DNA from 4 places in the Streptomyces sp. f51 genome. Region 1 is predicted to be linked to each of the others. Evidence: riboswitches for the same ligand, from Rfam matches in the RefSeq annotation. Region 1 holds a riboswitch; each other region holds the start of a gene.
The links. Region 1 has a riboswitch for thiamine pyrophosphate ahead of thiO (glycine oxidase ThiO). Riboswitches for the same ligand answer to the same signal wherever they lie in the genome.
Positions count from the first base shown of each region.

Region 2: another riboswitch for thiamine pyrophosphate. It lies ahead of thiC (phosphomethylpyrimidine synthase ThiC); the one in region 1 lies ahead of thiO (glycine oxidase ThiO).
Region 3: another riboswitch for thiamine pyrophosphate. It lies ahead of WJM95_RS01345 (cytosine permease); the one in region 1 lies ahead of thiO (glycine oxidase ThiO).
Region 4: another riboswitch for thiamine pyrophosphate. It lies ahead of WJM95_RS24115 (thiamine ABC transporter substrate-binding protein); the one in region 1 lies ahead of thiO (glycine oxidase ThiO).

Region 1 is NZ_CP149798.1:1,824,305-1,831,721, forward strand. It holds gene WJM95_RS08130 (hypothetical protein) at 1-422, opposite strand, end outside; gene metF (methylenetetrahydrofolate reductase [NAD(P)H]) at 479-1,402, opposite strand; gene thiE (thiamine phosphate synthase) at 1,532-2,191, opposite strand; gene WJM95_RS08145 (Rv2175c family DNA-binding protein) at 2,282-2,653, opposite strand; gene WJM95_RS08150 (FAD-dependent oxidoreductase) at 2,718-3,956, opposite strand; TPP riboswitch at 4,097-4,209, shown strand; gene thiO (glycine oxidase ThiO) at 4,207-5,373, shown strand; gene thiS (sulfur carrier protein ThiS) at 5,370-5,570, shown strand; gene WJM95_RS08165 (thiazole synthase) at 5,574-6,368, shown strand; gene pknB (Stk1 family PASTA domain-containing Ser/Thr kinase) at 6,637-7,417, shown strand, end outside.
Region 2 is NZ_CP149798.1:3,657,803-3,665,219, forward strand. It holds gene WJM95_RS16000 (VWA domain-containing protein) at 163-1,662, opposite strand; gene WJM95_RS16005 (LysR substrate-binding domain-containing protein) at 1,659-2,603, opposite strand; gene WJM95_RS16010 (VOC family protein) at 2,792-3,187, shown strand; gene thiC (phosphomethylpyrimidine synthase ThiC) at 3,276-5,096, opposite strand; TPP riboswitch at 5,089-5,245, opposite strand; gene WJM95_RS16020 (YibE/F family protein) at 5,317-6,846, shown strand; gene WJM95_RS16025 (SsgA family sporulation/cell division regulator) at 6,929-7,366, opposite strand.
Region 3 is NZ_CP149798.1:293,623-301,039, reverse strand. It holds gene thiD (bifunctional hydroxymethylpyrimidine kinase/phosphomethylpyrimidine kinase) at 337-1,134, opposite strand; gene WJM95_RS01345 (cytosine permease) at 1,208-2,608, opposite strand; TPP riboswitch at 2,600-2,694, opposite strand; gene WJM95_RS01340 (alpha/beta hydrolase) at 2,916-3,737, shown strand; gene WJM95_RS01335 (phospholipase) at 3,941-5,308, shown strand; gene WJM95_RS01330 (hypothetical protein) at 5,444-5,965, shown strand; gene WJM95_RS01325 (sodium-dependent transporter) at 5,976-7,028, opposite strand; gene WJM95_RS01320 (phosphatase PAP2 family protein) at 7,045-7,417, opposite strand, start outside.
Region 4 is NZ_CP149798.1:5,497,834-5,505,250, reverse strand. It holds gene WJM95_RS24125 (ABC transporter ATP-binding protein) at 1-360, opposite strand, end outside; gene WJM95_RS24120 (iron ABC transporter permease) at 361-1,959, opposite strand; gene WJM95_RS24115 (thiamine ABC transporter substrate-binding protein) at 2,112-3,170, opposite strand; TPP riboswitch at 3,292-3,397, opposite strand; gene rlmN (23S rRNA (adenine(2503)-C(2))-methyltransferase RlmN) at 3,491-4,597, opposite strand; gene WJM95_RS24105 (N-acetyltransferase family protein) at 4,841-5,341, shown strand; gene WJM95_RS24100 (GYD domain-containing protein) at 5,370-5,690, opposite strand; gene WJM95_RS24095 (carboxymuconolactone decarboxylase family protein) at 5,862-6,335, opposite strand; gene WJM95_RS24090 (DUF6233 domain-containing protein) at 6,521-6,871, shown strand; gene WJM95_RS24085 (hypothetical protein) at 6,868-7,131, shown strand; gene WJM95_RS24080 (phosphatidate cytidylyltransferase) at 7,199-7,417, opposite strand, start outside.

The DNA.
Region 1 (7,417 bases):
GCGGGCGCGGGCGTGAAGACGTCGTCCTCGTCGGCGATGTACGGGTCCTCGCGCCGGTAGGCGGCCACCTCGACCTCTTCGAGGTCCTGGCTGTCGTCGAGCTCGTCGGCCTCGTCCGGCTCGCCGCGGCGGCGCTTGCTGAGCTTGCCGGGCCTGTCCTCCGCGCCGGGGCCCTTGATGGCCCAGCCCTGCGCGAAGCCCTGGCGGAACGACAGCGTCACATACGTCTGGCCGACCGTGAAGGCGGCCGCGCCCAGGCCGATGACGGGAACCGAGTGCATCAGGACGCCGAGAACCACACCGAGGAAGCCGACGAAGGCGAGCAGCCGGAAGCGCAGTCGCGCCTTGTACTGCAACAGCACCTCGCCGAGCAGCCACAACGCGACGATGCCGAATGCCAGATAGAGGACCGTCAAGCCCATGTACGCCCCTCTCCCAGTGGCCGCTCCGCAGTGTGTCGTACGCGGGTGCGACCGGTCTAGGCCTGCTGCGGGTGATGCAGGCCCAGATTCTCGTAGATTTCCAGCGTCGCCGTGGAGTTGTTGAGCGTGATGAAGTGCAGTCCGGGGACTCCCTCGGTCAGCAGCCTCGCGCAGAACTCCGTCGCGAACTCGATCCCAATGGAGCGTACAGCCGCCGGATCGTCTTTGACTGTGAGGATCCGCTCTTTCAGGACGTCCGGGAACGAAGCATTCGAGAGTTTGGGCAGCCGTTCCAACATCTTCACACTTGTCACGGGCATGACCTCCGGGATGACCGGAGTCGCGCACCCCGCGGCGTCGACCCGGTCACGCAGACGGAGGTAGGACTCGGGCTGGAAGAACATCTGCGTGATCGCGTAGTCGGCGCCTGCACGGCACTTGTCGACGAAGTGCGAGACGTCCAGGTCCCACTCCGTGGAGCGGGGGTGCATCTCGGGGAAGGCGGCCACTCCGACACAGAAGTCGCCGGATTCCTTGATGAGGCGCACGAGTTCGGCCGCGTAGGTCAGGCCCTTGGGGTGCGGGACCCACTCCCCCATGGGGTCGCCGGGCGGGTCGCCGCGCACGGCGAGCATGTTGCGGATGCCCGCGTCCGCGTACTGCCCGATGATGTTGCGCAGCTCGGCGATGGAGTGGTTGACCGCGGTGAGGTGCGCGACCGGGGTGAGGGTGGTGTCGAGGACGATCTGCTCGGTCTCCTTGACCGTGCCGGCCCGCGTCGAGCCGCCGGCTCCGTAGGTCACGGAGACGAAGTCGGGGGCCACCGCCTCGACCCGCCGCAGCGCGTTCCACAGGTTCCGCTCACCCTTGGGGGTCTTCGGCGCGGAGAACTCGAAGGAATAGGTCTGTTTGCCGGTCGCGAGCATGTCGCGCACCGTGCGCGCACGATCAGTCCTGGTGGAAGCGGATCCGAGGGCCATACTGGCAGGTTAGCCAGAGGGCGTCGGTCACCCAACCGAACCGCTGACATTTGTCCGATCTGTCGAGTTCTTGTCCACCCCTCGGACAGCGGCCCCTCCGGGACGCCCGCGCGGGCTCCTTCGGCGCCGCTACGCCGTGCGCAGCCGCTTGGCGAACTCCGCCGCCGCCGCGCCCGGGTCGTCCGCCTCGGTGATCGCCCGGACGACGACGACCCGGCGGGCACCGGCTTCGAGCACCTCGTCCAGCCGGCCGAGGTCGATGCCGCCGATCGCGAACCAGGGACGGGCGGTGCCGAGGGCCGCCGTGTGGCGGACCAGGCCGAGTCCGGGCGCGTGCCGGCCGGGCTTGGTGGGGGTGGGCCAGCAGGGGCCGGTGCAGAAGTAGTCGACGCCGTCCTGGACGGCGGCCGCCTCGGCCTCGGCCCCGGAGTGCGTGGAGCGGCCGATGAGCACGTCGTCGCCGAGGATCGCGCGGGCCGCGGGGACCGGGAGGTCGCCCTGGCCCAGGTGGAGGACGTCGGCGCGGACGGCGTGGGCCACGTCCGCGCGGTCGTTGACCGCGAGGAGCTTGCCGTGCCGGGCGCAGGCGTCGGCGAGAACCCGGAGGTGCTCCAGTTCCTCGCCCGCCTCCATGCCCTTGTCGCGCATCTGCACGATGTCGACGCCGCCCGCGAGGACCGCGTCGAGGAACTCGGCGAGGTCGCCCTGGCGTCTGCGGGCGTCCGTGCACAGATAGACGCGGGCGTCGGCGAGGCGCTCCCGCGCGGTCGTGGCGGCGTTCTCGGGCATGCGTGGGTCCCCCGTTGTCGGTGCGCGGGGAGCGCGGCGGCCGGAATGGTCCCGCCGCCGTGCTCCCCGTGCCGGACGGTCTCGAACAGGTCAGACGGCGAGCGCCTGGGCGCGGCGCTTCACCTCCGTGCCGCGATTCTCGCTCAGCGCCTGCGCGGGGGTGCCGGGCAGGGTCGGGTCGGGGGTGAAGAGCCACTCGAGGGCCTCTTCGTCGGAGAAGCCGTCGTCCCTCAGGAGCGTCAGGGTGCCGGCCAGGCCCTTGACGACCTTCTGCTCGTCCACGTCGATGAAGTCGGCGGGGACGTGCAGCGCGCGGTTCTCACCACGGCGTACGGCGATCAGCTGGCCTTCCTTGACCAGCTGCCGGACGCGTGTCACCTCGACGCCGAGCTGTTCGGCGATGTCGGGGAGGGTGAGCCAGGCGGGGACGAGAGCATCGATCTTTGCGTCAATCTCGGTCACGGGACAAGCGTGCCATCCCGGACCGACAGTCGGAAGCCGAGGGCGTCCGTACCGGGGTTCCCGGTCAGGCCGTGGCGCCCTTCAGCGGCCTCGCCGGGTCCGCGAGCAGCTCCGGGTCCATGACCGCGCCCGCCTCGATCAGCCGGCGGCCCTGGGCCAGATCCCTCGGACGGCCCACCGCCAGGAGGGCGACGAGCCGCGTCTCGCGGAGCCAGCACACCGACCAGGAGGCGCCCGAGGGGTCGCCGCGCCACACCAGGGTGTCGGCGGGCGCGTGGTGGCCGACGTACTGCACGAAACGGCCGAACTGCTCGGACCAGAAGTAGGGCACCGGGTCGTAGGCGGCGGGCGTCTCCCCGACGATGTTCAGGGCGACCGTGCGGGGGCCCTGGAGGGCGTTGTCCCAGTGGTGGACGAGCAGGCGTTCCTCGTAGCGCCCGGAGGGGAAGGACGCGCAGTCGCCGACCGCGTAGACGTCCGGCAGGGAGGTGCGCAGGTGGTCGTCGGCGACGATCTCCCGGTGGGCGCCGAGCTCGATCCCCGAGCCGGCGATCCAGGCGGTGGCGGGGCGCGCGCCGATACCGACCACGACGGCGTCCGCGGGCACCCGGGAGCCGTCGTCCAGGACCACCGCGCCCGGCTCGACGCGCTCCACGCGCGCGCGGGTGCGCAGCGAGGCCCCGCTGTCCGCGTACCAGGCGGCCATCGGGGCGGCGACCTCGGCCGGCAGCGCCCCGGCGAGCGGCCGGTCGGCGGCCTCGACGACGGTGACCGCGCAGCCCGCCTCGCGCGCCGCCGTGGCGAACTCGGCGCCGATCCAGCCCGCGCCGACCACCACGATGTCGTGCTGCCGGGCGAGGACGGGACGCAGCCGGTCGGCGTCGTCCAGGGTGCGCAGCAGATGCACCCCGGGCACGCCCTCGGCGCCGGGGAGCCGGATCGGCTCGGCCCCGGTGGCGACGACCAGGACGTCGTACGGGACGGGTCCCGCGTCGGTGTCCAGTTCGTGCTCGCCGGGGCGCACGCCGAGTGCCTCGCTGCCGAGCCTGAGGTCGATGTCCAGGGACTCGAAGTCGACGTCGAACGCGGAGCCCTCGGCCTTGCCGAGCAGGACGGCCTTGGAGAGCGGCGGCCTGTCGTAGGGCTGATGCGGCTCCGCGCCGATCAGTGTGACCGTGCCCGTGAAGCCCTGTTCGCGCAGGGCGACCGCGGTCTGCACCCCGGCCATGCCCGCGCCCACCACGACGACCCGCCGTGCCGCGGCGCTCCGCGGCGGGGACTGTGCCTGCGTCTGATCGCTCACCCGATCACCATAGACACGTGACGATCCGTCAGTCAGCGGACGTGCTCGGTGACCTGTTCCACACGACCGGTCCCGGCGGCCGCGCCACGGGCGGAGGCTCCCTTACCGGCACGGACGGGGGCGGGCTAGGGTGGCCGACGTAAAGCACTCGCGGGAGCCCGGACGGACCGGGCTGAGAGGGAGGCTGGGCGGCCTCCGACCGTACGAACCTGATCCGGGTCATGCCGGCGAAGGGAGGGGCTGGACGCCCATGCCGTCTGCACGTACGTCGGACGTCCTCGTCGTCGGGGGCGGGATCATCGGCCTGGTGACGGCCTGGCGGGCCGCGCAGCGCGGGCTCGCCACCGCGCTCGTGGACCCCGAGCCGGGCGGCGGGGCCGCCCGGGTCGCGGCCGGGATGCTGGCCGCCGTCACGGAGCTGCACTTCGGCGAGGAGACCCTGCTGGGCCTCAACCTCGCCTCGGCGCGCCGCTATCCGGACTTCGCCGCCGAGCTCACCGAGGCGACCGGCCGGGACCTCGGCTACCGCAGGTCGGGCACGCTGGCCGTGGCACTGGACGCCGACGACCGCGCCCATCTGCGGGAACTGCACGCGCTCCAGGTCCGCTCGGGGCTGGAGTCGGAATGGCTGAGCGGCCGTGAGTGCCGCCGTCTGGAGCCGATGCTCGCGCCCGGGGTGCGCGGGGGCCTGCGGGTGGACGGCGACCACCAGATCGACCCGCGCCGCCTCGCCGCCGCCCTGGTCACCGCGTGCGAGCGGGCCGGGGTGAGCGTGCACCGGACCTGGGCGGAGCGTCTGACCGTCGTACGGGACCGGGCCACCGGGGTCGTCACCGCCGAGGGCACCGAGCTCGGCGCGGACCGGGTGGTGCTCGCCGGGGGCAGCCTCAGCGGGCGTCTGGCGGGCGTGCCGGACGACGTCGTGCCGCCGGTGCGCCCGGTCAAGGGGCAGGTGCTGCGGCTGACCGTGCCCGGGCGCTACGCCCCGTTCCTCAGCCGGACCGTCCGGGCCGTGGTGCGCGGCAGCCACGTCTACCTGGTGCCGCGAGAGAACGGCGAGCTCGTGGTGGGCGCGACCAGCGAGGAACTGGGCTGGGACACCACGGTGACGGCCGGTGGCGTGTACGAGCTGCTGCGCGACGCGCACGAGCTGGTCCCCGGGATCACCGAGCTGCCGCTGACCGAGACCCGCGCGGGGCTGCGCCCGGGCTCGCCCGACAACGCGCCGCTGCTCGGCCCGAGCGCGCTGGAGGGACTCCTGCTGGCCACCGGCCACTACCGCAACGGCGTGCTGCTGACGCCGGTGACCGGTGACGTGATGGCCCATGTCCTGACCACCGGCGAACTCCCCGCCGAAGCCCACCCCTTCACCCCTCTGCGCTTCGGCGCCACGGCCCGCACGGAGCTGCCCGTATGAACATCGTCGTCAACGGGGAGAGCCGGCGGATCGCCGCGGGCACCGCTCTGGACGCGCTCGTCGCGACCCTCACCCCCTCGTCGTCCGGGGTGGCCGCCGCCCTGAACGAGACCGTCGTCCCGCGCGCGCGGTGGTCGTCCACCGCGCTCGCCGAGGGCGACCGCGTCGAAGTCCTCACCGCCGTCCAAGGAGGCTGACCCATGGCAGACGATCCCTTCGTCCTCGGCGGTACGGCCTACGCGTCCCGGCTGATCATGGGGACGGGCGGCGCGCCCAGCCTCGACGTGCTGGAGCGCTCCCTGGTCGCCTCGGGCACGCGGCTGACGACGGTCGCGATGCGGCGCGTGGACGCCTCCGTGCACGGTTCGGTGCTCTCGGTGCTGGACCGGCTGGACATCCGGGTCCTGCCGAACACGGCCGGCTGCTACACCGCGGGCGAGGCCGTGCTGACCGCCCGGCTGGCGCGCGAGGCGCTGGGCACCGATCTGGTCAAGCTGGAGGTCATCGCCGACGAGCGCACCCTGCTGCCCGACCCGATCGAGCTGCTCGACGCGGCGGAGACACTGGTGGACGACGGCTTCACCGTGCTGCCGTACACGAACGACGACCCGGTGCTCGCGCGGAAGCTGGAGGACGTGGGCTGTGCGGCGATCATGCCGCTCGGCTCGCCCATCGGGTCCGGGCTCGGGATCCGCAACCCGCACAACTTCGAGCTGATCGTCGAGCACGCGCGCGTGCCGGTGATCCTGGACGCGGGAGCGGGTACGGCGTCGGACGCCGCGCTGGCGATGGAGCTGGGGTGCGCGGGGGTGATGCTCGCCTCGGCGGTGACGCGGGCGCAGGAGCCGGTGCTGATGGCGGAGGCCATGCGGCATGCGGTGGAGGCGGGGCGGCTGGCGCGGCGGGCGGGGCGCATCCCCAGGCGGCACTTCGCCACGGCGTCCTCCCCCGTGGAGGGCATGGCGGCACTGGATCCGGAGCGCCCGGCGTTCTGACCTCACCGGGCGGACCGCGGCACTCCGATCGCCCGCGCCGGCTGAGCCGGGACGCTCCTGGCGCCCGCGCACCCGCCGTCGGTTTCCGGCCGGGCGGCGGCGCAGGTTGTCGTGTTGTGGCCTTGCGGTGACGGACGGGGCTTGATCGCACACATGTGCGACGAACGGATCTTCGTGCGGGCCGCGCTCGTCACAGCTCGGATGCAGTCGGGCCCCCGAATCGCCCGAACGGGGCGCCGTGACAGTGGCGGCTCGTAGACTCACCTGCGTGGATACGACCCTTCAGGACCCGCTTGTCGGACACGTGCTCGACGGCCGGTATCGCGTCGAGGCACGGATCGCGGTGGGCGGCATGGCCACGGTCTACAGGGCCTTGGACACCCGCCTCGACCGTGTGCTCGCACTCAAGGTGATGCACCCGACGCTCGCCGCCGACGCCACGTTCGTCGAGCGGTTCATCCGCGAGGCCAAGTCGGTGGCACGGCTGGCGCACCCGAACGTGGTGCAGGTCTTCGACCAGGGGGCGGACGGGTCGTACGTCTACCTGGCCATGGAGTACATCGCCGGGTGCACCCTGCGCGACGTGCTGCGCGAGCGCGGCGCCCTCCAGCCGCGGGCCGCGCTCGACATCCTGGAGCCGGTGCTCGCGGCGCTCGGCGCGGCCCACCGCGCCGGGTTCGTGCACCGTGACATGAAGCCGGAGAACGTCCTCATAGGGGACGACGGCCGGGTCAAGGTCGCGGACTTCGGCCTGGTGCGCGCCGTGGACACGGTGACCAGCACGACAGGCACCGTCCTCGGCACCGTGTCGTACCTCGCCCCCGAGCAGATCGAGCACGGCACCGCCGACACCCGCGTCGACGTCTACGCCTGCGGAGTCGTCCTCTACGAGATGCTCACCGGCGCCAAGCCGCACACCGCGGACTCCGCCGCGCAGGTTCTCTACCAGCACCTCCACGAGGACGTACCGCCGCCTTCGGCCATCGTGCCCGGTCTGGCGTACGCGCTGGACGAGCTGGTCACCGCGGCCACGGCCCGCAACCCCGAGC
Region 2 (7,417 bases), 1.8 Mb from region 1:
CCCGGCCGGCCGACGGCCGGGTCCGAGGCAGGAGAGGGCCCGCGCGGGCGCGCGGGCCCACACACCGCTGCCGGTGCGGCGTTGCCCGCACCACACCGCCCCGCGGTGGCGCTGCGGTCGCCCCGCGGGAGTCCTCCACCGTCCTTCGGCCAAGGGCTGGTCTCAGACAATGCCCAGCCGCCGCGCCTCCTTCATCCACGAGGGGAACTCGGACAGCAGCCGGTCGTACAGCTCCGGATCCGGTACGTCGCTGATGTCGTCGACCGCGAAGAAGCCCACGTTGTCCACGCGCCGGCCCGGCAGGGTGTCGAACCGCTCCAGCACGCCGTAGTTGGAGCGCCCCAGCCCGACGAACTGCCAGAAGACCGGCTCCTCCACCGCCTCCCGCAGTTCCGTCTCGATCTCCTTGTTGCGGTAGACACCGCCGTCGGAGAAGAAGAGCACCAGCGTGGGATCGGCGGCCGGGTGCTCACGGACATAGGTGCGGACCTCGGCAATCACCTTCTGCTCCTCGTTCTGGATGCCGACCGCCCGCATGTCCACCTGCCCCGGCAGCAGGCCCTTCTTCGGCTTCTTCCGCCGGAACAGGGTCAGCTCACCGACCCGGACATGAAGCTCCAGCCAGTCCGGCAGGTCCCCCAGGGCGAGGTCCGGAAGCCGGGCCGGATTCGACGCGAAGGTCCACGCCTGCATCTCCCCGTCGTCGTCCAGCTGGGCCGCCACGGCGGCCATCCGCTCCACCACGTCGGCCACGACACCCTTGGAGTACAGGAACGACATCGACCCGGAAGCGTCCAGGACCAGGATGACGCGGGCTCTGACGCCCACGGCTCCGTGCTTGCGCAGACTGACCGCCACCTGCTCCTTGCGCAGGGAGAGCCGCTTGCGCATGTCCAGGGGCAACCGCTCCTCCCCCTTCACGAGCCGAGGAGCCGAGCCGACGCCCGGGGCGGGGGCCGGAGGAGCCGGGGGGAGTGGAGACACCGGGACGGACGGGGGAGCCGACGGGGGTGCCGGGGGGACGGGCGCGGTCGGGGGCGAAGGCACGTGCGGGGGCGCGGGCGGGGGTGCCGGTGAGGTGGCTCCGGCGGCCGCTCCCCTCTGCTCCGCGCTCCCGGAGCCGCCCGGCTCCTCGTCGACGCTGATCCCGAAGTCGGTGGCCAGGCCGGCGAGTCCGGAGGCGTACCCCTGGCCCACCGCGCGGAACTTCCACTGATCTCCGCGCAGATACAGCTCGCCGCCGATGAAGGCCGTCTCCGTCGTCGCCTCCATGTCGAAGAACGCCAGCTCCTCCCCGGTCCCGGCGTCGAACAGCCTCAGTCGCAGACCCGACAGCTCACCGAAGGTGCCCCCGTCGGCGGAGGCGCCCAGGACCACCCGCTGGATCTCGGGCTCCAGGCCACGCAGATCCACCTCGACGGTGTCCGTCGTCTCCTCGCCCTCCCGCCGCTTGCCCGAGTGACGCACGGCCCCGGAGACGTGCCGGGGCTGGTTGTAGAAGACGAAGTCACCGTCGTCGCGCACCCGTCCGTCCGCGCGGAGCAGCAGGGCCGAGGCGTCGGCGTCCGGCGCTCCGGGGCCTCCGGACCAGCCGAGTACGACCCGCACCTGCCGTGCGGCAACGGGAAGGTTGGCGCCCTTGCTCATCGATGTCGGTGTCATGGGCCCAGTCTCCCCGCAGAAGCCGCCGGTGGATCCGACCGATACGCGGGCGGGTGAGAAGAGGCCGCCGCGTCCGTCGCGGCCCGCACGAACGCGCGCAGGCGCTCGCTTGTGTTGCTCTCCCTCCACACCAGTCCCCGTTCGATCGGCCGCGCGTCGTGGAGGGGGACGTAGGCGACATCGGGCCGTGGGTAGTACTGCCGGGAGTGTTCCCCGACCGGGAGGACGCCCCGGCCCATCGCGACCAGCGTCAGCATCTCGGAGAACGACCCGCCGACCGGCCCCTTGGGCACGGGCCGGCCCGAGGGGGTGTGATCCGGCGTTCGGTCGCGTTTGAACCCCACCGAGGTCACCTCGGGGTACTGCACCACGGGGTGTTCGGCGAGCACCTCGAGGGACAGCCGCTCCTCGCCGGCCAGCGGATGACCTGCCGCGACGGCCAGGACCCGGCTCTCCCGCAACAGCGCGGGACCACAGGCCATGCCGTCGAACGGGAACGAGGCGAGCAGCACGTCGATCGAGCCGTCCAGCAGACTCGCCCGCGAGTTGGACAGCTGGACCTCCCGCACCTCGACCCGGCAGTCGGGATGCCGCTCGCCGAACAGGCCGACCGCTCTGAGGAGTGCGGGCGCGGTCCATTCACCGAGGAAGGCGGCCCGCAGCTCTCCCGTGATCCCCCGGCCGGCGTCGGCCGCCCTTCGCAGCGCCTCCTCCATCCCGGCGACCAGGGGCGCCAGATCGTCCGCGAGCTGCCGGCCGACCGGGGTGAGCCGGACGGAACGGCTGGTGCGTTCGAACAGCAGGCCGCCCACTTGGCGCTCCAGTGCCTTGATCACCTGGCTGACCCGTCCGGTCGTGATCCGCAGGCGCTCGGCGGTGCGGCCGAAGTGCAGTTCCTCGGCCAGCGTCAGAAAGGTCTCGGTCTCCAGTCGCTCCAGCATGAATCCCCCGTCGTTAAATCTGGCTCAACAGTCGTGCAGCGATCACGTCTTGATGGCGTCCGCCCCGCGGCGGATCGTAGAAGGCGTCCGCACAGCCCGCGGGAAGGAACCGGGCGCGGCCGTGCCGACGTGATCGACCCGCCCTGCTCAGCGCGTGGCTCCCGCCACGCCGTCGACCTGGAGACGACATGACCACCGTGCGCGTGAAGGCCTTCGACCACCTGGTCCTCAACGTCCAGGACGTCGAACGGTCCCTGGCCTTCTACATCGGACTGCTCGGCCTGGAACCCGTACGCGTCGCCGAATGGCGGCGCGGCCAGGCCCCGTTCCCGTCGGTGAGGATCACCGCGGAGACCATCATCGACCTCGTGGCCCATGCCCCCGAGGGGTCCAACGTCGACCACATCTGTCTCACCGTGGAACCGCTGGACTGGGACCAGGTCATCGCGTCGGGAACCTTCACCGTGCTCGAAGGGCCCGTGCAGCGGTTCGGCGCGCGAGGCAGTGCCACCTCGGTCTACGTCCGGGACCCGGACGGCAACACCGTCGAACTGCGCTGGTACCCGCAGGACGTCACGCCGTGACCGTGACGAGGGCGACGGGCCCGCTCCGTGACCGGGTCGAGGGCGGCGGTCCGGGTCCCCGTCCCGGACCGCGCCCCCGTGGGGTGGCTCAGTCGGCCAGCGGCAGATACACGCGGTTGCCCGCCTCCGCGAACTCCCGGGACTTCTGGAGCATGCCCTCGGAGATCTCCTCGGCGGAGGCGCCGTCGGCCACGTCACCGCCGAACCGCTCGTTGATGTTCTGACTGATCTTCATCGAGCAGAACTTCGGCCCGCACATGGAGCAGAAGTGGGCCGTCTTGGCGGGTTCGGCCGGCAGCGTCCGGTCGTGGAACTCCCGCGCCGTGTCCGGATCGAGGGCCAGATTGAACTGGTCCTCCCACCGGAACTCGAAGCGGGCGTCGGAGAGCGCGTCATCCCATTCCTGCGCACCCGGGTGCCCCTTGGCGAGGTCGGCTGCGTGGGCGGCGATCTTGTAGGTGATGACGCCGGTCTTGACGTCGTCTCGATCGGGCAGGCCCAAGTGCTCCTTGGGCGTGACATAGCAGAGCATGGCCGTGCCCCACCAGGCGATCATCGCGGCACCGATGCCGGAAGTGATGTGGTCGTACGCCGGCGCGACGTCCGTCGTCAGCGGGCCGAGGGTATAGAACGGAGCTTCATCACAGATCTCCTGCTGAAGGTCGATGTTCTCCTTGATCTTGTGCATCGGGACATGGCCCGGGCCTTCGATCATCGTCTGAACCTGAAAACGCTTCGCGACCGTGTTGAGTTCCCCGAGCGTCCTCAACTCCGCGAATTGCGCCGCGTCGTTGGCGTCCGCGATGGAACCAGGCCGCAGCCCGTCTCCCAGCGAGTAGGTGACGTCGTACGCGGCGAGGATCTCGCAGAGCTCCTCGAAGTTCTCGTACAGGAACGACTCCTTGTGGTGCGCCAGGCACCAGGCCGCCATGATCGATCCGCCGCGCGAGACGATGCCTGTCTTGCGGTTCGCGGTGAGCGGCACGTACGCCAGGCGCACGCCCGCGTGGACCGTCATGTAGTCCACGCCCTGCTCGGCCTGCTCGACGACCGTGTCCTTGTAGATCTCCCAGGTCAGCTCCTCGGCACGGCCGTCGACCTTCTCCAGTGCCTGATAGAGCGGCACGGTCCCGATGGGAACGGGGGAGTTGCGCAGCACCCACTCGCGTGTGGTGTGGATGTTGCGGCCGGTGGACAGGTCCATGACCGTGTCGGCGCCCCAGCGGGTCGCCCAGGTCATCTTCTCGACCTCCTCCTCGATGGAGGACGTCACCGCGGAATTGCCGATGTTGGCGTTGACCTTCACGAGGAACCGCTTGCCGATGATCATGGGCTCGATCTCGGGGTGGTTGACGTTCACCGGCAGCACCGCCCGGCCCGCGGCGATCTCCTCCCGTACGACCTCGGGGTCGACGTTCTCCCGGACCGCCACGAACTCCATCTCGGGCGTGATCTCGCCGCGCCGCGCGTAGGCGAGCTGGGTGACCGCCTGCCCGGCACGTCCCCGGCGGGGCTGACGCGGCCGGCCGGGGAAGACCGCGTCGAGGTTGCGCAGCCCTCCCCGTGGGGCCGTGTGCTTGATCCCGTCGTCCTCGGGGCGGACGGGACGGCCCGCGTACTCCTCGGTGTCTCCACGGGCGATGATCCAGTTCTCACGCAGTGGCGGCAGCCCCCTGCGCACATCGGTGTCGACGGTCGGATCGGTGTACGGGCCGGAAGTGTCGTACAACGTCACGGACTGCCCGTTGGTGAGGTGCACCTGGCGAACCGGCACCCGCAGATCGGGGCGTGTGCCCCCGACGTACGCCTTGTGCCAGCCGATGGAGCGCTTGTCCTCGCCGTTCTCGGACGACGGGGGGACCCCGTCCGTCCGGTTGAAGGCAGGCGTGCGTACATCCTTGTCGGTCATGAGACCTACTCCCTACGCCGGCATTACCCGGTAACAGGTTCAGCGGTCGACGCAGCGGCTTCCGATCGCCGATGTTTCATGTGAAACATCGCGAAGACGGAGGTCAGCGCCCTCTCAGCCCGGTGCTCCGAGCTCCCGCGTGTGCAAAGGTGCCTCCACGCTAGCGTCATGTTTGGCGCGGTGAACAGAGGGCCCTTGACGTTCTTGCGATGATCGGGCGGTGACGACCAGCCGCCAGCACCCGTTCTCTCCGTCCGAGCCACCGCGCCGTTCCGGCTCCGACGGCGGCCGTGGGCAGGGCCGCGGCAACGGACCCGAGCATGAGCACGGGCCGGGGCACGGGCATGAACAGGGGCACGGGCACGGGCCCGAGAGCGACCATCACGGGTCCGGCGACGGCCACGGTCCTGGTCCGCGCCGCGGGCGGGACGAGCTCCCGAGCGCCGGGCACGGGCATTCCCACAGCCACGGTCCGGCAGCACCCGTCTCCCAGCGTCTGCGCAAGGTCATCGCCGCGGTGCTCATCCCCTTCGCGGCCGCGGTCGCGGTGGGACTGGTGGTGCTGTGGCCCGGCGGCGCTCCGGCCCACGAGCGCACCGGTGTCGGCTTCGACCGGCAGACCCAGCAGGCGACCGTCACCAGGATCGACCGGGTGGACTGCAAGTCCGTGAACGCCTCCTCGGGGGCCCAGGTCGGCGACACCTCCGCCGCCGGGGGCTCCGCGGCCCAGCGCCCGGCGGCGGGGGACTGCAAGAAGGCGACGGTCCGGATCGACACCGGAAAGGACACGGGCCGCACGTTCACCGAGATCGTCCAGCCGGATCAGTCACGGCAGTTGCACCAGAGCGAGAAGGTCGTCGTCGCGTACGAGCCCTCCGCCCCCAAGGACCTCCAGTACTCGGTCACGGACGCGAACCGGAAGCTGCCCCTGACGCTGCTCTCCGTGATCTTCGCGCTGGTCGTGGTGGTGATCGGGCGGATGCGCGGCGTCATGGCGCTGGTCGCCCTGGCCATCAGCTTCATGATCCTGAACTTCTTCATCCTGCCCGCGATCCTCCAGGGCTCGAACCCGCTGCTCGTGGCGGTCGTGGGGTCCAGCGCCATCATGCTGATCGCGCTCTACATGTGTCATGGTCTGTCGGCCCGGACGTCCGTGGCCGTGGTCGGCACCCTGCTCTCCCTGGTGCTGATCGGCCTGCTCGGCTCCGTCTTCATCGACTGGGCCGTGCTGACCGGCAACACCGACGACAGCACCGGCCTGATCCACGGCCTGTACCCGTCCATCGACATGAGCGGCCTGCTGCTGGCCGGCGTCATCATCGGTTCACTCGGTGTCCTGGACGACGTGACAGTGACGCAGACCTCCGCGGTCTGGGAACTGCACGAGGCGAACCCCACGATGGGCTGGCGCGGTCTGTACCGCGCGGGCATCCGTATCGGCCGCGACCACATCGCGTCCGTCGTCAACACACTCGTCCTGGCCTACGCCGGCGCCGCGCTGCCGCTGCTGCTGCTCTTCTCGATCGCGCAGAGCAGCGTGGGCACCGTCGCCAACAGCGAGCTGGTCGCCGAGGAGATCGTGCGCACGCTGGTCGGTTCGATCGGTCTGGTGGCCGCCGTACCGGTGACGACGGCGCTCGCCGCCCTGGTGGTCGCCGCGGACCGCGACGGGGGCGCGAGCGTCCCCGCTCAGACCGCGGCGGCCAGGCCCCCGGCACGCGCCGGCAAGGGACGTCGTCGCAAGCACTGACCGCCCGAGGAAAGTGCTGAAACCATCCTGCGTCGGCGGGCCTTGCGAGGAAGCGTTACGCCGCTCCGGGCCGGCCCCGGTGTCAGCCCGCGCTCTGTTCCTCGGTGAGGATGCGGTCGAGCACCGCGTCGAGCGATGAGTCGAATCCTTCGAGGGAGCGTTCCTGCCCGAGCGGCACGAGGCGGTCCGTGCGGTCGAGGAAGGCTACGAGCGGCGCGGTCCCGGACCGGAACAGCGCGTGATCGCCACCGACCTGAAGCCGGATCAGCACCTCCCCGAGCGCCTCGGGGTCGGCCGGAGCGATGTGCACATCGCCGTCACCGCAGGGCCTGCCCACTCCGTCGATCAGCAGTTCCCGCCCGAACACCCAGGTCACAGGCGCGTCGCCGGGCAAATGGAAGGTCAACCGCACGGCGTACGGATCACAGGTCTCGTATCGCAGTTCGACGGGAATGCGGAAGGACAGCTCCTCGGACACGAGGAAGCTCATCATGACCTCTGCCTGCACCGACTCGCGCATCGCCTACCCCGTCGTTTGCCGTCCACCGGCCAGGATTCATCCCACCCGACA
Region 3 (7,417 bases), 1.5 Mb from region 1:
GGAGAGCAGACGACTGTCGCTGTGCCGATCAGTACGCACGGGAGGGGCCGGGGTGTTCAGCGTCCGGGCCAGGAGCTGCGCCGGTCCGCGGAACGGGTGCCGGGAGCGTGGAATCGGGTGCCTGGCATCGGGCGCGGGGAGCGTGGAGTCGGGCGCGGGGAGGGTAGGCGCGGGCGCCGGGAGCCAGGCGTCGGAAGCTGGGGGCTGCGCGGCGCGGGGCCGGCCTTGCGTGCGCGTCAGGTGTCGGTGGCTGGGCGCTGTGCGGCGCGAGTACGGCGTCGCGCGTCGGGCGACGCGAGTCGGGCTTCCGGTCTCGGACCTCGGGCCGCGCCGGGGTCAGCCGGTCCCGCGCAGTCGCCACCCGTGGTCCACCGGACCGATGCCGGCCCCGAGCGCGAAACCGGCCTCGATCGCCGCGGTCACGTACGCCTTCGCCCGCCGTACGGCCTCCGGTACCGCGAGGCCCTCGGCCAGTCCCACCGCGACGGCCGAGGCCAGCGTGCACCCCGTTCCGTGCGTGTGCCGGTTGTCGTGACGCGGCGCGCGCAGCCAGTGCTCGTCGGTTCCGTCGGTGAGCAGATCGACGGCCTGGCCCGGCAGATGACCCCCCTTCACCAGTACCCAGCGCGGGCCGAAGGAGAGCAGCACCCCGGCGGCCCGGCGCATACCCGCCTCGTCGCTCACCTCCACCCCGGTGAGCTGGGCGACCTCGTCGAGATTCGGGGTGGCCACCGTCGCCCGCGGCAGCAGCCGGGTCCGTACGGCGTCGAGCGCGTCGTCGGCCAGCAGCCGGTCCCCGTGCTTGGAGACGCTCACCGGGTCCACGACGACCGGGGCGCCCACGTCGGAGAGCAACTCGGCGACGGCGGTGACCAGTCCGGGCGACGAGAGCATCCCCGTCTTGACGGCCTGCACGCCGATGTCGTCGACCACACTGCGGTACTGGGCCCGCACCGCGTCCTCGGACAGCTCCCAAGCCCCCTGCACGCCCACGGAGTTCTGTGCCGTCACGGCGGTGAGCACGCTCATCCCGTGAGCGCCCAGCGCGAGCATGGTCTTCAAGTCGGCCTGGATTCCTGCGCCTCCGCCGGAATCGGATCCGGCGATCGTCAGGACGCGGGGCGGTGTGGTCATGCGAGGTGTTCCTCTCGGGTACGGCCGCGGGCGCACGGGCCCCCGGCCGGCTGGGCGACGGGCGGGGTGGCCCTCAGGCGCGACGGCGCAACCGCAGCGGTGCGTACAGGGCGAGGGCGACGAGGAACGCCACGTAGTAGGAGAGGTCGGCTCCGTGCAGTGCGTCGGCGACCGGTCCGACGTACAGGCTCGTGTCCATGAACGGCACGGCCGCGCCGAACGCCCCGGCGAACGCCACGAGCGAGATCGGTCCGGAGCGCGGCGGGGCGGTCTCGGCGGCGATGTCGAGCGGGGCGCCGCCGCGCTCCCGCCTGCGGGCGATCCAGTCGACGACCACGATCGCGACGAACCCGGGGATCCAACAGCCCACGAACAGCAGCACGTTCTGGAACCGCGCCGTGGTGTCGGCGGCGTGCATCCACAGCACCAGCGGGAAGCCGAGCGCGGCGGCCAGGGCGGCGGCCACCGGACGCGGTATCCGGACACCGAGCGTCTGGAGGGCGAGGGAACCGCTGTAGTCGTTCATCGCGTTGCTGCACACCGCGGCCAGTGCCACCGCCAGCAGCCCGAACGCGCCGGCGGCACCGCCGCCCAGCAGGGCGTCCACGCCCGCAGCCGTCTGGTCGGTCAGCACCGACGCACCCCACAGACCGAGGACCTGCACGGCGACGAACGACGTGACCAGCCCGAGCAGGGTGCACCAGAACATCTTCGGGCGGGACGTGCCACGGGGCAGATAGCGGCTGAAGTCCGACGCGTACGGCGCCCAGGACAGCGACAGGCTCAGGGCGATGGTGCTGGTGAGCACGAACGCGCCCGCGCGGTCGGCACCGGCCGCGGATCCGGTCGTCGCGGGGTGGACCCCGTCGAGCATCCGCCAGGCGATCACCGCGAAGGCGACCGCGAGCACGAACGTCATGACGATCTGGAGGCGGTGGATGGCCTCGTAGCCGAGAACCCCCAGAGCGCCCTGGGCCAGCATCATGACGAGCACGCCGACCCAGAACGGCCAGCCGCACAGCCGCGCCAGCGCATCGCCCCCGAACAGGCCGATCAACGCGTCCCAGGCGACCGAGGACAGCCACTGGAGCGTGCCGGGCAGGACCACCGCCCGGCCGAACGCGAGCCGTGCGAGCGGGAGTTGGCCGGTGCCGGTGAGTCCGCCCCAGGTGCTGAGAGCGGCGGTCGGCAGCGCGCCGAGCACGGTCCCGAGGACGACCGCCGCGAGGGCGGTGGTGAAGTCCAGGCCGAGCGCGATCCCGATGGTGCCGGTGAACACGCCCGTCATCGTCAGGTTCGGGGCGAACCACACGGTGAACAGGCGGCCGGCGCCGCCGTACCGGTTGCTCTCGGGGACCGGCTCGATGCCGTGCCCCTCCACCCGCAGGTCGCCGGGTGCCGCGGGCATCCGCCCGTCGAAGACGGCGGGCCGGCCGTCGGCGGGCAGCCCGCCGGAAACATGCGCCAATGGCATGGAAGACATCCCTCCGCCAGTACGAACTGGTTCAGGTTCGACGGGTGTGATCTCAGCCCTCGGACGGGGCACCCCGTGTCCGGTACGACGGACACCCTAACCGTTCCCGGCGACGGAGCGGGAGCGGGTCCTCACCGACCAGGACCGGCGTGCGCCCGCGCGTACTCCGGTTCATTCGAACGGTGCGGGCGGACCGGTTCGCAGCGCGGCGCGTGCCGCCGCTCGGTACTGTCGGAAGTGATCGCCGCTCGTGCTCCGCTCCCGGGTTCCCGGACACCGGTGGCCGGGTGGAAGGAGGCAGGGTGCCGTGACCGTGATCTCCCTGAAGTCCGCGCAGGTGCGGGAAGGGCTCGCCCTCCCGTACGCCGAAGCCGGCTACCCCAGTGGTACGCCGGTCGTCTTCGTGCACGGTCTGGCCGACTCCTGGTGGTCCTTCGAGCCCCTGCTGAGGCGCCTGCCGGCGTCCCTGCACGGCTACGCGCCCACGCAGCGCGGGCACGGCGACGCCGACCGGCCGCCGGAGGGCTACGCGCCCGACGACTTCGCCGCCGACCTGGTGGCGTTCCTGGACGCCGTGGACGTCCCCCGCGCCGTCCTGGTCGGGGCGTCCAGCGGCGGCGTACCGGCCCGGATCGTCGCCGGCAGCCATCCGGACCGCATCGCCGGACTGGTGCTGCTCGGCGTCCCCGGCACTCTCGCGGACAAACCGGCCGTCACCGGACTGGTGAGCGCCATGGAGACCCTGTCCGATCCCGTGCCGCGCGCCTTCGTGGAGGACTTCCTGGCGGACACGGTGGCCCGGCCGATCGCCCGGGGGTTCGTCGAGACGATGATCGAGGAGAACCTGAAGCCGCCCGCGCACGTGTGGAAGGACACCGCCCGCGGTCTCCTCGACACCGATCTCCGCGCGACCCTCGGCGGCATCCTGGTGCCCACGCTCGTCATCTGGGGTGAACAGGACGAGTTCCTGCCGCGCGAGGACCAGCAGACCATTCTGGACGCGGTCCACGGCGCCGAATTCCTCGCCTACGCGGAGACCGGGCACTCCGTCCACTGGGAGCAGCCCGAACGGGTGGTCGCCGACCTCGCCGCCTTCGTCACCCGGATCGAGCACCCCGGCACGCGCTAGCCCCCTGACCTCACGGAATCGCCAACTGCGGTGCGGTGGCGCCGTGTTGACGGTAGACAGGACGCCGTGAACGCTGCGGCGACCCGTGCTCCTGCCCTCACCGACGCCCGTTGACGCGATATGTACCCCGGCTGTCCGCCGATGCCCACCGGCGTATGTCTGCATGGCATGCTCATGCTCCCCACAGGAAGGGATCACGTGCCATGAGACCGAGCCGACGCTCCCTGCTCGCCGCCACCGCCGTACTGGGATCCGTATTCGCCGTCCCCGCGCCCGCCGGCGCCGCCGAAGTCCCCGCCCCTGGCGCCTATTACGTCCAGAGCGCCGTCACGGGACTGAACGCCGCCGACAGTTCGGGGGCGGTCGTCCAGCACAACCCGAGGGGCAACGAGGACCACCAGCAGTGGACCCTCCGCCAGAGCGGCTCCTCCTCCGTGCTCGAAAGCGCCGACACCGCGGGCAGTTGTCTGGGCCGCTCGGGCGACCAGGCCCGTACCGTCGCCTGTACGAGCGCCGACGCGGCCTGGGAGGTGACGCCGAGCGGCGCCGACCAGTACACACTCAAAGTCCCCGGAACGAACAGCTACTTGACCGTCACCGACAAGCCCTCGGGTTCCAACTACCCGGCCCAGCTGGCGATCGGTTCGCCGGGCAGCCTCGCCTCCTGGTACCTCACCCCGGTCACGCCCCAGACCCGGCCGATGCCGGCCCAGGACCAGCGCACGCTGGACCAGGTCACGTTCCTGACCGCCCACAACGCCTACGCGAACGGCGTGGACGGCGGATTCGCCCCGCCCTTCGTCAACTTCTTCCCGAATCAGAGCCGCGGCATCAACCAGCAACTCGCCGACGGTGTGCGAGGGTTCATGCTCGACCTGCACCAGACGCCCGACGGCGCGATCCTCTGCCACGACAGCTGCACCCTGGTCAGCAAGCCGGTGGCGCTCTGGGTCGACCTCCAGCGCATGGTCGACTTCCTCAAGCAGCACCCGGACCAGTTCGTCACCGTGTTCCTGGAGGACTACGTCGATCCCGGCGTCCTGCGCGCCGAGCTCGCCCGGGTGAACGGCCTGTCCGACGTGCTGTACCGGCCGGATCAGACGGGCGTGCGCGAGCACGGCTGGCCGAAGCTGGCCGACCTGACCGCCGCCGGGCACCGCCTGCTCATCTTCACCGACCACAGCCGCGCCTCCGACGAGTCCGCCGGACTGACCCGGGACAGCTTCGGCGTCATGTACCAGCGCGAGTGGACCGTCGAGAACTACTGGTCCATGGGCTCGGGCCTCGGCTCCTCCGACTGGTCCTGCTACAGCCGCTGGTACGGCGCGGACACGAACGTACCGCTCACGCGCACCGAGCCGGGCTTCCGGCCCCTCTTCGTCATGAACCACTTCCGCGACGCCACCATGTCCGGGACCGCGAGCACGGACAACACCAAACTCGCGGACCGCGCCCGCCGCTTCTGCGAACCGGCCGCCCGCAAGAAGCCCAACTACCTGGCCGTGGACCGTTACGACCTGGGCAACCCGATGTCGGCGGTGAACACGCTGAACACGTACGTGTATCCGTAGCGGGGAGGAGGCCGGGAGTCCCACGGAGTCCGCGCCCGGACGCATCGACGACGTGGGGCTCGCGCCGCGGCCGAACGGGCTGGGCAACTCCTCGCGCACTAGGCAACTGACCAGAGGTGCCACACACTTCGAGTCATGGACAACGGTGCGTTGTGGGTGGCCGTACTGACCGCCGGCACGGCGGTGGTCGCCAGTTGGGTCACCAGCAAGGGCAACGCGCAGGCCGCTCGTGTCCAGGCCCAGGCCACCGCCGAGGCCGAGCACGTCGCCCGAGAACGCGAGGCGCGCAGGGCTACGCAGCTGGAATTCATCCAGGAGGCCAACGACATGGGGATTCTGTACCGCCGGATCCCCAAGTATCTGGATGTCGAGGACCAGGCGGCGCGGCAGGCTTCCCTCGCTGAGCTCCGGGATCAACTCCGTGACTCCTACGGCCCCTTCCTGCGTGCATTGGCGGTCGTCTCGCTGGAATGCCACCCCGGTCCGGTGGCGGCGGCGAACGCCGTCCACGGGGCCACGGGCGAGGCATACGCCCGCCTTGCCGCAGCCGAGCGCGACATCCGAGAGGCCGACGGTTTCCGCCGTGCCGCCGAGGCGTACCTGGCGGCGGTGGACGCCTTCGTCGTGGCGGCACGGCGGGCGGAGCACGCGAGATAGACGGGTGCGCTCATCGGGGGCCACGACGGGCCGGGCTGCCGGTCCGATGGCGGCGTCCGGCCCATGACCGTGACGAGAACGGTCGGCGAGGGTGGCGGCCCGCGCGTACCACTCGGCCCGCGGCCGCCTTCTGCAACAGGCTGTACGCCAGCACCGGGAGCAGGACGTGCGGCCGGTCGGGGAGTGTCGTCGTGATGAGGACGGCGCCCGCGCTGCTGTTGTTCATGCCGCAGGCCAGGGTGACCGACGCTCCCGCCGGTGCGTCGAGGCGCAGGGCGCGGGTGGTGACCAGGCCCAGCGCGAACGACAGTCCGCAGACGGCGGCCGCGACGCTCACGGCGGCGGTGAACAGGACCGGTTCGGGGTGCGCGAGGAACGGTCCGAGGGCTCCGCTCGCGTTGACGTAGGTCAGAAGCAGTGAGGCGAGCATCGCCGCGGGAGCCGCCGTGCCGACCAGGAGGGAAGCAGGGCGGCCCGGCAGCACCAGCCGGCACAGGATTCCCGCGCCGCACGGAAGCAGTACCCCCGTGAGGGCGAATCCGCTGCCGGCGGTACGGGCCGCCTCCGCGAGCGAGCCCGCGTACGGGCCGTGCAGCAGCGGGCACAGGGCCGCCAGTGTCACCGGGAGGGTCAGCGGACTGACGAGGGTGGACGCCAGGACCAGGCCCACCGCCGTCGGCTGGCAGCCTTCCCCCTTGCCGGTCCACACCGTGGCCCCGGCCGCCACCGGCATCGCGACGATGAGGATCATCGCCGTGACCAGCCCGCTTCCCCCGTCGCTGTCGGGTGACTGGCGCAGCGCGAACGCCACGCCCGGGATGATCAGCAGCGGTGCCACCAGGTGCAGGACGAGGCCCGTCAGCAGCGCCGTGGGACGGCGGACGAGCGCGCGCAGTTCGCTCAGCGGCACTTGCAGTCCCGCCGTGAACAGGACCAGGGACAGCAGGAACGGAGCCGTCGTGAAGGGGATTCCGGGTAACGAGGAGGCGCCGAGCCAGTGGGTGCGGCGCAGCCACAGGCCCGGGGCGGGCACGGTCGCGGCGGCCAGATAGGCGCCGCTCACCGCCCAGCCGAGGTGGCTACGGAGCAGCGTGAGGAGGGACGTCGTGCGGGTCGCGGGGGTCCTGGGGGCCGCCGGGGTCGCCGGGCTCGTCCGGTTCGCCGGCTTCACGGGCCTCACCGGGACCTGGGTGATGGCCTGGTGCTTGCGCTGCTTGCGGTGCATCGGGGCGCTCTTCCGTCGTGGGGCCTGGGCGGAGACGGGGCGCCGATATCGCGGAGTAGGTGGACGGGAGGAAGCGCGTGAGGACGTACAGGAGCAGGCTCAGCCAGCAGACGGCGAACAGCCAGCCGCCCACGACGTCCGAGAACCAGTGGACGCCCAGGTAGACACGGGAGAGGCCGACCAGCACGGCCCAGCAGCCGACGAGCAGCACCAGAGCCCTTCTGGAC
Region 4 (7,417 bases), 3.7 Mb from region 1:
GACGAGATCGAGCAACTCCCCGACCCTGGCCGCCTGTCCGTTCCTCGGCGTGCCCTGCATCCGCAGCCCGAAGGCGACGTTGCCGCCGACGTCCCGCTGCGGGAAGAGCTGGTGGTCCTGGAACATCAGGCCGACGCCCCGCCGGTGCGCGGGAACGCGTTCCTGGTCGCGTCCGTCCAGCAGCACCCGGCCCGCGTCCAGGGGCTGAAGACCGGCCACCGTCCGCAGCAGGGTGGACTTGCCGCTGCCGCTGGGCCCGAGCACGCACACGATCTCGTGCTCGGCGACCTCCAGGTCGACGGCGTCGAGCACGGCCTGTCCGCCGAAGCGTACGGTCGCGCCCTGAAGGCTCAGCAGCATCTAGAACTCCCCGGTCCGGTCGGTCCGTACCCGCTCCAACAGCAGCAGCGACACCGCGCAGACCACCATGAGGATCGTCGAAAGGGCCATCGCCTGGCCGTAGTTGAGATCGCCGGCCCGTCCGAGCAGCCGGGCCACGGCGACCGGCAGCGTCGGGTTGTCGGGCCGCGCGATGAAGACGGTGGCGCCGAACTCCCCGAGCGAGACGGCGAAGGCGAAGCCCGCCGCGATCAGCAGGGCGCGCCGCACCATCGGCAGATCGACCTCGCGCCACACCCGCCAGGGCGACGCCCCGAGGACGGCCGCGGCCTCCCGCAGCCGCCCGTCCACCGCGCGCAGCACGGGCAGCATGGTCCGTACGACGAAGGGCACGCCCACCAGGGCCTGCGCCAGCGGCACCAGGATCCAGCTCGCGCGCAGGTCGAGCGGCGGCTTGTCCAGGGCGATCAGGAATCCGAAGCCGACCGTCACGGCGGAGACGCCGAGCGGCAGCATCAGCAGCGCGTCGAAGCCCCGCATCAGACGCCCGGCCCGCCGGGTGAGGGCGGCGGCGGCCAGGCCGCCGATGAGCACGGCGATGGCGGTGGCGGCGAGCGCGTACTCCAGCGAGTTGCCGACCGCCTCGATGGGGGCGACGAGGAAGACGCTTCCGTCGTCGTGGGCCAGGGCCCGGTAGTAGCCGAACCCGGGGGCGCCGAGGGAGCGCTGCACGAGGACGGCGAGCGGCAGCACCAGCAGGACCGCGATGCTCGCCAGCACGCCCGCGAGCAGGGCCCACTGTCCGGCGCCGCGCGGGCGGCGCGCGGTGGTGCCGGGGGCGACCAGGCGCAGGGCCGTCTCCCGTCGGCGTACGGTCGCCGCGTGCACGGCGAGGATCGCGCCGACCGCCACGAACTGGACGATCGTGAGGACCGCCGCCGTGGTGAGGTCGAAGATCTCGGAGGTCTGCCGGTAGATCTCGACCTCCAGGGTCGAGAAGGTGGGGCCGCCGAGGATCTGCACCACACCGAACGAGGTGAAGGTGAAGAGGAAGACCATGAGGGCGGCGGCGGCCACGGCGGGTCCGAGCGCCGGCAGCGTCACCTTGCGCCAGGCGGCGAGGCGTGAGGCGCCGAGCATGCGCGCGGCGTCCTCCTGGCGCGGGTCGAGCTGCGACCAGAGCCCGCCGACGGTCCGTACGACGACCGCGTAGTTGAAGAAGACGTGCGCGAGCAGGATCGCCCACACCGTGGTGTCCAGCCGTACGCCCCACAGTTCGTCGAGCAGTCCGCCGCGGCCGACCAGCGCGAGGAACGCGGTGCCGACGACCACGGTCGGCAGCACGAAGGGCACCGTCACCACGGCCCGCAGAACCTGCTTGCCCCTGAAATCGAAGCGCGCGAAGACATACGCGCCGGGGAGCGCGACCAGCAGCGTGAGCGCCGTCGAGGCGAGCGCCTGCCAGGTGGTGAACCACAGCACGTGCCGGATGTCGGACCGGGTCGCGACCTCCCAGATCCGGCCGAGCCGCCAGCCGCCGTCCCCGTGGAGGCCGCGCGAGACGATCGCCGCGACGGGATAGGCGAAGAACACCGCGAAGAACGCGACGGGCAGCGCCATGAGCGCGAACCGTGCCGCGTTCCCCGCGCGGTCCCGGCGCGGAGCCCGCCCGGCGCCGGGCCGCCCGGCGGCTCCGCCCGGCCCCGCCGGTGCGCCGGACCCGGCCGGTGCGCCGGACCCCGCCGGCCGGCCGGCCTTCGCCTTCGCGTCGGCTACTTCAGTACGAGCGAGGTCCACGACTTGACCCACTGGTCGCGGTCGGCGGCGATCTTCGCGGGCGTCAGGGTCTCGGGATCCTTGGCCTGCGGACCGTACTGCGTGAACTCGGCGGGCACCCGCGCGCCCTCACGGACCGGGTAGACGAACATGTTGAGCGGCATGTCCTCCTGGAACTCCTTGGTGAGCAGGAAGTCCAGGAACGCCTTGCCGCCCTTGGCGTTCGCGGCGTGGCTGAGCAGACCCGCGTACTCCACCTGCCGGAAACAGGTGCCGTCCGCGACCCCGGTGGGGGCGGTGGCGGGCTTGGGGTCGCCGTAGATGACCTCGGCGGGGGGCGAGGAGGCGTACGAGACCACGAGCGGCCGGTCGGCCTTGGCCTTCTTGCCGCCCGCGGACCCCGAGAACTCGTCGTTGTACGCCTGCTCCCAGCCGTCCACGACCTTCACGCCGTTGGCCTTGAGCTTCTTCCAGTAGCTCTCCCAGCCCCCGTCGCCGTAGTGCGCGGCGGACCCGAGCAGGAAGCCGAGGCCGGGCGAGGAGGTGGCGGCGTTCTCCGTGACGAGGAGGTTCTTGTACGCGGGCTTGACGAGGTCGTCGAAGGACCGCGGCGGCGTCAGCTTGTGCCGGGCGAACCACGCCTTGTCGTAGTTGACGCAGATGTCGCCCGTGTCGATGGGGGTGACCCGGTGCTTGTCCTGGTCGATCCGGTACGCCGGCTCGACCTGGTCCGTGCCCCTGGCCGTGTACGGCTGGAAGATCCCGTTGTCGAGCGCGCGGGAGAGCAGGGTGTTGTCGACGCCGAAGAAGACATCGCCCTGGGGGTTGTCCTTGGTCAGGACGGCCTTGTTCACGGCCTGCCCCGCGTCGCCGTCCTTGAGGACGCGGACCTTGTAGCCGGACTGCTTCTCGAAGTCCGCCAGGACGCTCTTCGACACGGCCCACGAGTCATGGCTGACCAGCGTGACCGTCTTCGAGTCGCCCGAGCCCGCGGCGCCGGACGAGCCGCACGCGGACAGCGCGGGCAGGGCGACGAGCCCGAGGCCGGCGGCCATGACGGCGAACCTTCTGCCGCCGCTGACGGTGGTGGTGATGCTCACTGATTCCTCCTGGGTGACCAGGAAGAGACGCGGCCCTGCCCGGGACCTCTGACGGTTCCCGGGCAGGGCGCAACAGCTTGAGTAACGACCGAACTTCCTACCCAGAATGACCTGGGCAAGGTTCAGAGGGTCTGCGGTCTGTCCCGCACTCTCAGCGCTGTGGCGCTCCCCTGTCGGAATATGAAGATGTCGGACGGTGCCGTCACCGGACGGTGAACCGTCCGGCCGCGGCGGCGCCGGACCCCGCGACAGGCGGGGGACCGACTCGGTTCAGCCTACCGCTCGGTCGCGGCGAGCTGACCACACGCTCCGTCGATCTCCTGGCCCCGGGTGTCCCGGACGGTCACGGTGACGCCGTGGGCCGCGATGGCCTCGACGAACGCCTTCTCGTCCTCGGGCCGCGAGGCGGTCCACTTCGAGCCCGGGGTCGGGTTCAGCGGGATGAGGTTGACATGCACGGGCTTGCCCTTGAGCATCCGTCCGAGCCGGTCACCACGCCACGCCTGGTCGTTGATGTCGCGGATCAGGGCGTACTCGATGGACAGACGGCGCCCGGACCTGTCCGCGTACCCCCAGCCCGCGTCCAGCACCTCGCGCACCTGCCACCGCGTGTTCACGGGGACGAGGGTGTCGCGCAGTTCGTCGTCCGGGGCGTGCAGCGAGATCGCGAGCCGGCACTTGAAGCCCTCGTCCGAGAACCGGTTGATCGCGGGAACCAGGCCGACCGTCGAGACGGTGATACCGCGCTGCGACAGCCCCAGCCCGTCCGGCTCCGGGTCGGTGAGGGCACGGATCGCGCCGACCACCCGCTTGTAGTTGGCGAGCGGCTCGCCCATCCCCATGAAGACGATGTTGCTCAGCCGCGCGGGGCCCCCGGGGATCTCGCCGTCGCGCAGCGCGCGCATCCCGTCGACGATCTGGTGCACGATCTCGCCGGTCGACAGGTTCCGGTCGAGGCCCGCCTGTCCGGTGGCGCAGAACGGGCAGTTCATCCCGCAGCCGGCCTGCGAGCTGATGCACATGGTGACCCGGTCCGGGTAGCGCATCAGCACGGACTCGACGAGCGTGCCGTCGAACAGCCGCCACAGGGTCTTGCGGGTGGTGTCCTGGTCGGTCGACAGGTGCCGCACGACCGTCATCAGCTCGGGAAGCAGCGCTTCCTGGAGCTTGCCGCGCGAGGCGGCCGGGATGTCCGTCCACTCGGCGGGGTCGTGCGCGTACCGGGCGAAGTAGTGCTGCGAGAGCTGCTTGGCACGAAACGGCTTCTCACCGATCGCGGCAACCGCCTCTTTGCGCTCGGCGGGCGTGAGATCGGCAAGGTGCCGCGGCGGCTTCTTGGCTCCGCGCGGCGCGACAAAAGTGAGTTCTCCGGGCTTCGGCATAACCCTTCCAGTGTCGCAGATCAACAGCACCGGCCCGGGCCGGTGCCGGTTGGGGGCGCTTCCGTGGACCCACGCCCGTCCCATCTGCCCGTGTTCCAGACCGCATTGACACCTGTCGATACAGACGTTGCGTCTCGAGGCGGCATTCGTCAACATAGAAGGATGTCGAAGCAGGAAGTCGTGACGCCTGGACAGGGCGGCCGTTCCGACGGCTGCCGTCCCGGCGGGATCCGCGTCGCCCCGATGACGGCCGAGCACGCGGACGAGGTCCTGGCCATCTACCGGCACGACATCGAGGAGGGCGACTCCACCTTCGAGACCACGGCTCCGTCGTGGGAGAAGTTCGACGGGGCCAAGGTTTCGCAGCATCGCTATGTCGCCTTGGAGACTCTGAAGACTCCGGACGCCACGGACGCCCCCGGCAGCGTGCTCGGCTGGGTCGCCGCGGCGCGGGTCTCGGACCGCCGCGCGTACGCCGGTGTCGTCGAGCACTCCGTGTACGTACGTCCGGACGCGCGCGGCCGGGGCATCGGCCGCACCCTCCTGGACACCTTCATCGCCTCGACCGAGGCCGCGGGCATCTGGACCATCCAGTCGGGCGTCTTCCCCGAGAACACCGGCAGCCTCGCCCTGCACAGAGCCGCGGGATTCCGGGTCATCGGCACGCGCGAACGCATCGGCCGGCGTCACGGCACCTGGCGCGACGTCGTCCTGATCGAACGCCGGAGTCCGGTGGCCTCGTGACCGGGCCCCGGAGTCCCGCCGGATCCCGCTACGCGCCCGGCGGGCGGAAGGAGACCTGCCGCCGGGCCGCCTCGTCGATCTCGTCCGGGGTGAGAAGCGGCGTTGCCCGGGTGTGCAGCGCGCCGCTCGCCTTGACGCTGAGACTGACGGCGGCCATGGAGACCGCGTCGGGGAAGTCGAGGACACACACGAAGTCGTCCTCCCCGAAGGAGAAGTACATGGCCTCGACACTCCCGCCGAGGCCCGCGACGACCTGTTCGACGGCGGCGCGACGGCCGCTCGCGCCTTCCTTGAGCAAGCCCTTCGCGCCCTCGGGCGTGTAGCGGGCCTGGATGAGGAACTTCGGCATCGGGTGCTCCCTGCCCGTGACATGTGCGGTACGCGGATGACCTTCCCGCTGCCGCACCGGCCACCGATCGGCGAGCGGAGGATTCACCCGCACGGCTCCCGCGACCACCGGGGCGCCCCGGGCGGGCCCGAACGGCCGATGCCGCCGGGCCGCCCGGGCACGTATCACCGGTTACGCGAACTGGCCGGGCCGGTAGTCGCCCGCGGGCTGCTGGATCATCACGTTCGCGCGGTTGAAGGCGTTGATGAGCGCGATGCAGCACACCAGCGCGGCGAGCTGCGCCTCGTCGTAGTGCTTGGCGGCGTTCGCCCAGCACTCGTCGGTGACGCCACCGGCCGCGTCGGCGATCCGGGTGGCCTGCTCCGTCAGCTCCAGGGCGGCGCGCTCGGCGTCGGTGAACACGGTCGCCTCCCTCCAGGCCGCGACCAGGTTGAGGCGCACGGAGGTCTCCCCCGCGGCCTCGGCGTCCTTGCTGTGCATGTCGGTGCAGAACCCGCAGCCGTTGATCTGGCTGGCTCGGAGCTTCACCAGTTCCTGGGTCGCGTGCGGCAGCGTCGAGTCCGCGAGCGGCCTGCCCGCGGCGACGATGTGCTTCATGACCTTGGCCGCCACCGGGTCGGCGAAGAGGCTGAGACGAGCTTCCATGGTGCGCTCCCTGGGTCGTTGTCGTGGCTACACCTGGATGACGGAACGGCCCGGCGGGATGTGACCGGCCCGGATGTGACCTGCGTCTCCTCCGGGGGGAGCAGGGGGAGGCGCCCCTCCGGGAAGGAGAACGGACACACTCCGGATGCTGTCGGGACCTCCCACCAGGGCCTAGAATCGAATATGTGTCCGAAAAAGTGTCCCGCCTACAGCACCTGCGCAGCGTCCGCGCCTGGCTGCTCTGGCAACTGCGCCGCACCGACGACACCATCGCCGAGCTGGAGCGCCAGGAGGTCGCCGCCACCCGTGCGGCCCATACGTCTCCCCCGGCGCCGCGCGGCTGGAAGCTCGCGATGCACCGGGCGGCCGGTGGCGGTACGAGCGCGGGCCCGGACGCCGTCCACACGGACGACTGCGGCCTGGCGGGGAAGAACACGAAGCCGCTCGCCCGTGAGCAGGCCCTGCGGGCGATCACCGAAGACGGCGTCACGGCATGCCCGTACTGCCGCCCCGACACGGATCTGGGTGTCCTGTGAACCACGAACACATCCCCACCGCGCCCATCGTCGTCGGCCGCCCGGCCGCCGCCGGAGGCCGTCGCGTGACGATCGGCGGGCGGAGCGCCGGCATCGCCCACAGCGACGCCGACGTGGTCGAGTTCCTGCGCCGCGCGGGCCTGCCCGACGCGTGGGACCACCTGGACGACCCGCAGTGGGTGGAGTGGCAGGGCGGCGGACCCCGCACCTACGACACCACCCCTCCGGGTCACGGGGATCACGGTGAGGTGATCGGATGACCCGAAGGGGTGGTGTCGTGGCGGTGCCTCGCGGATACGAGGGTCGTAAGCGCGTGCGGAAAAACGATCAGCCGGATCCGACGAAGAGGACCAGCAGCAGCCAGACGACCGGAGCCGTCGGGAGCAGGGAGTCCAGCCGGTCCATGATGCCGCCGTGGCCCGGCAGCAGCGTGCCCATGTCCTTGATGCCCAGGTCCCGCTTGATCATGGACTCGCCGAGGTCACCGAGCGTGGCGCTGGCCGCGACCGCGAGGCCGAGGACCAGACCCTGCCACCAGGTGCCGTC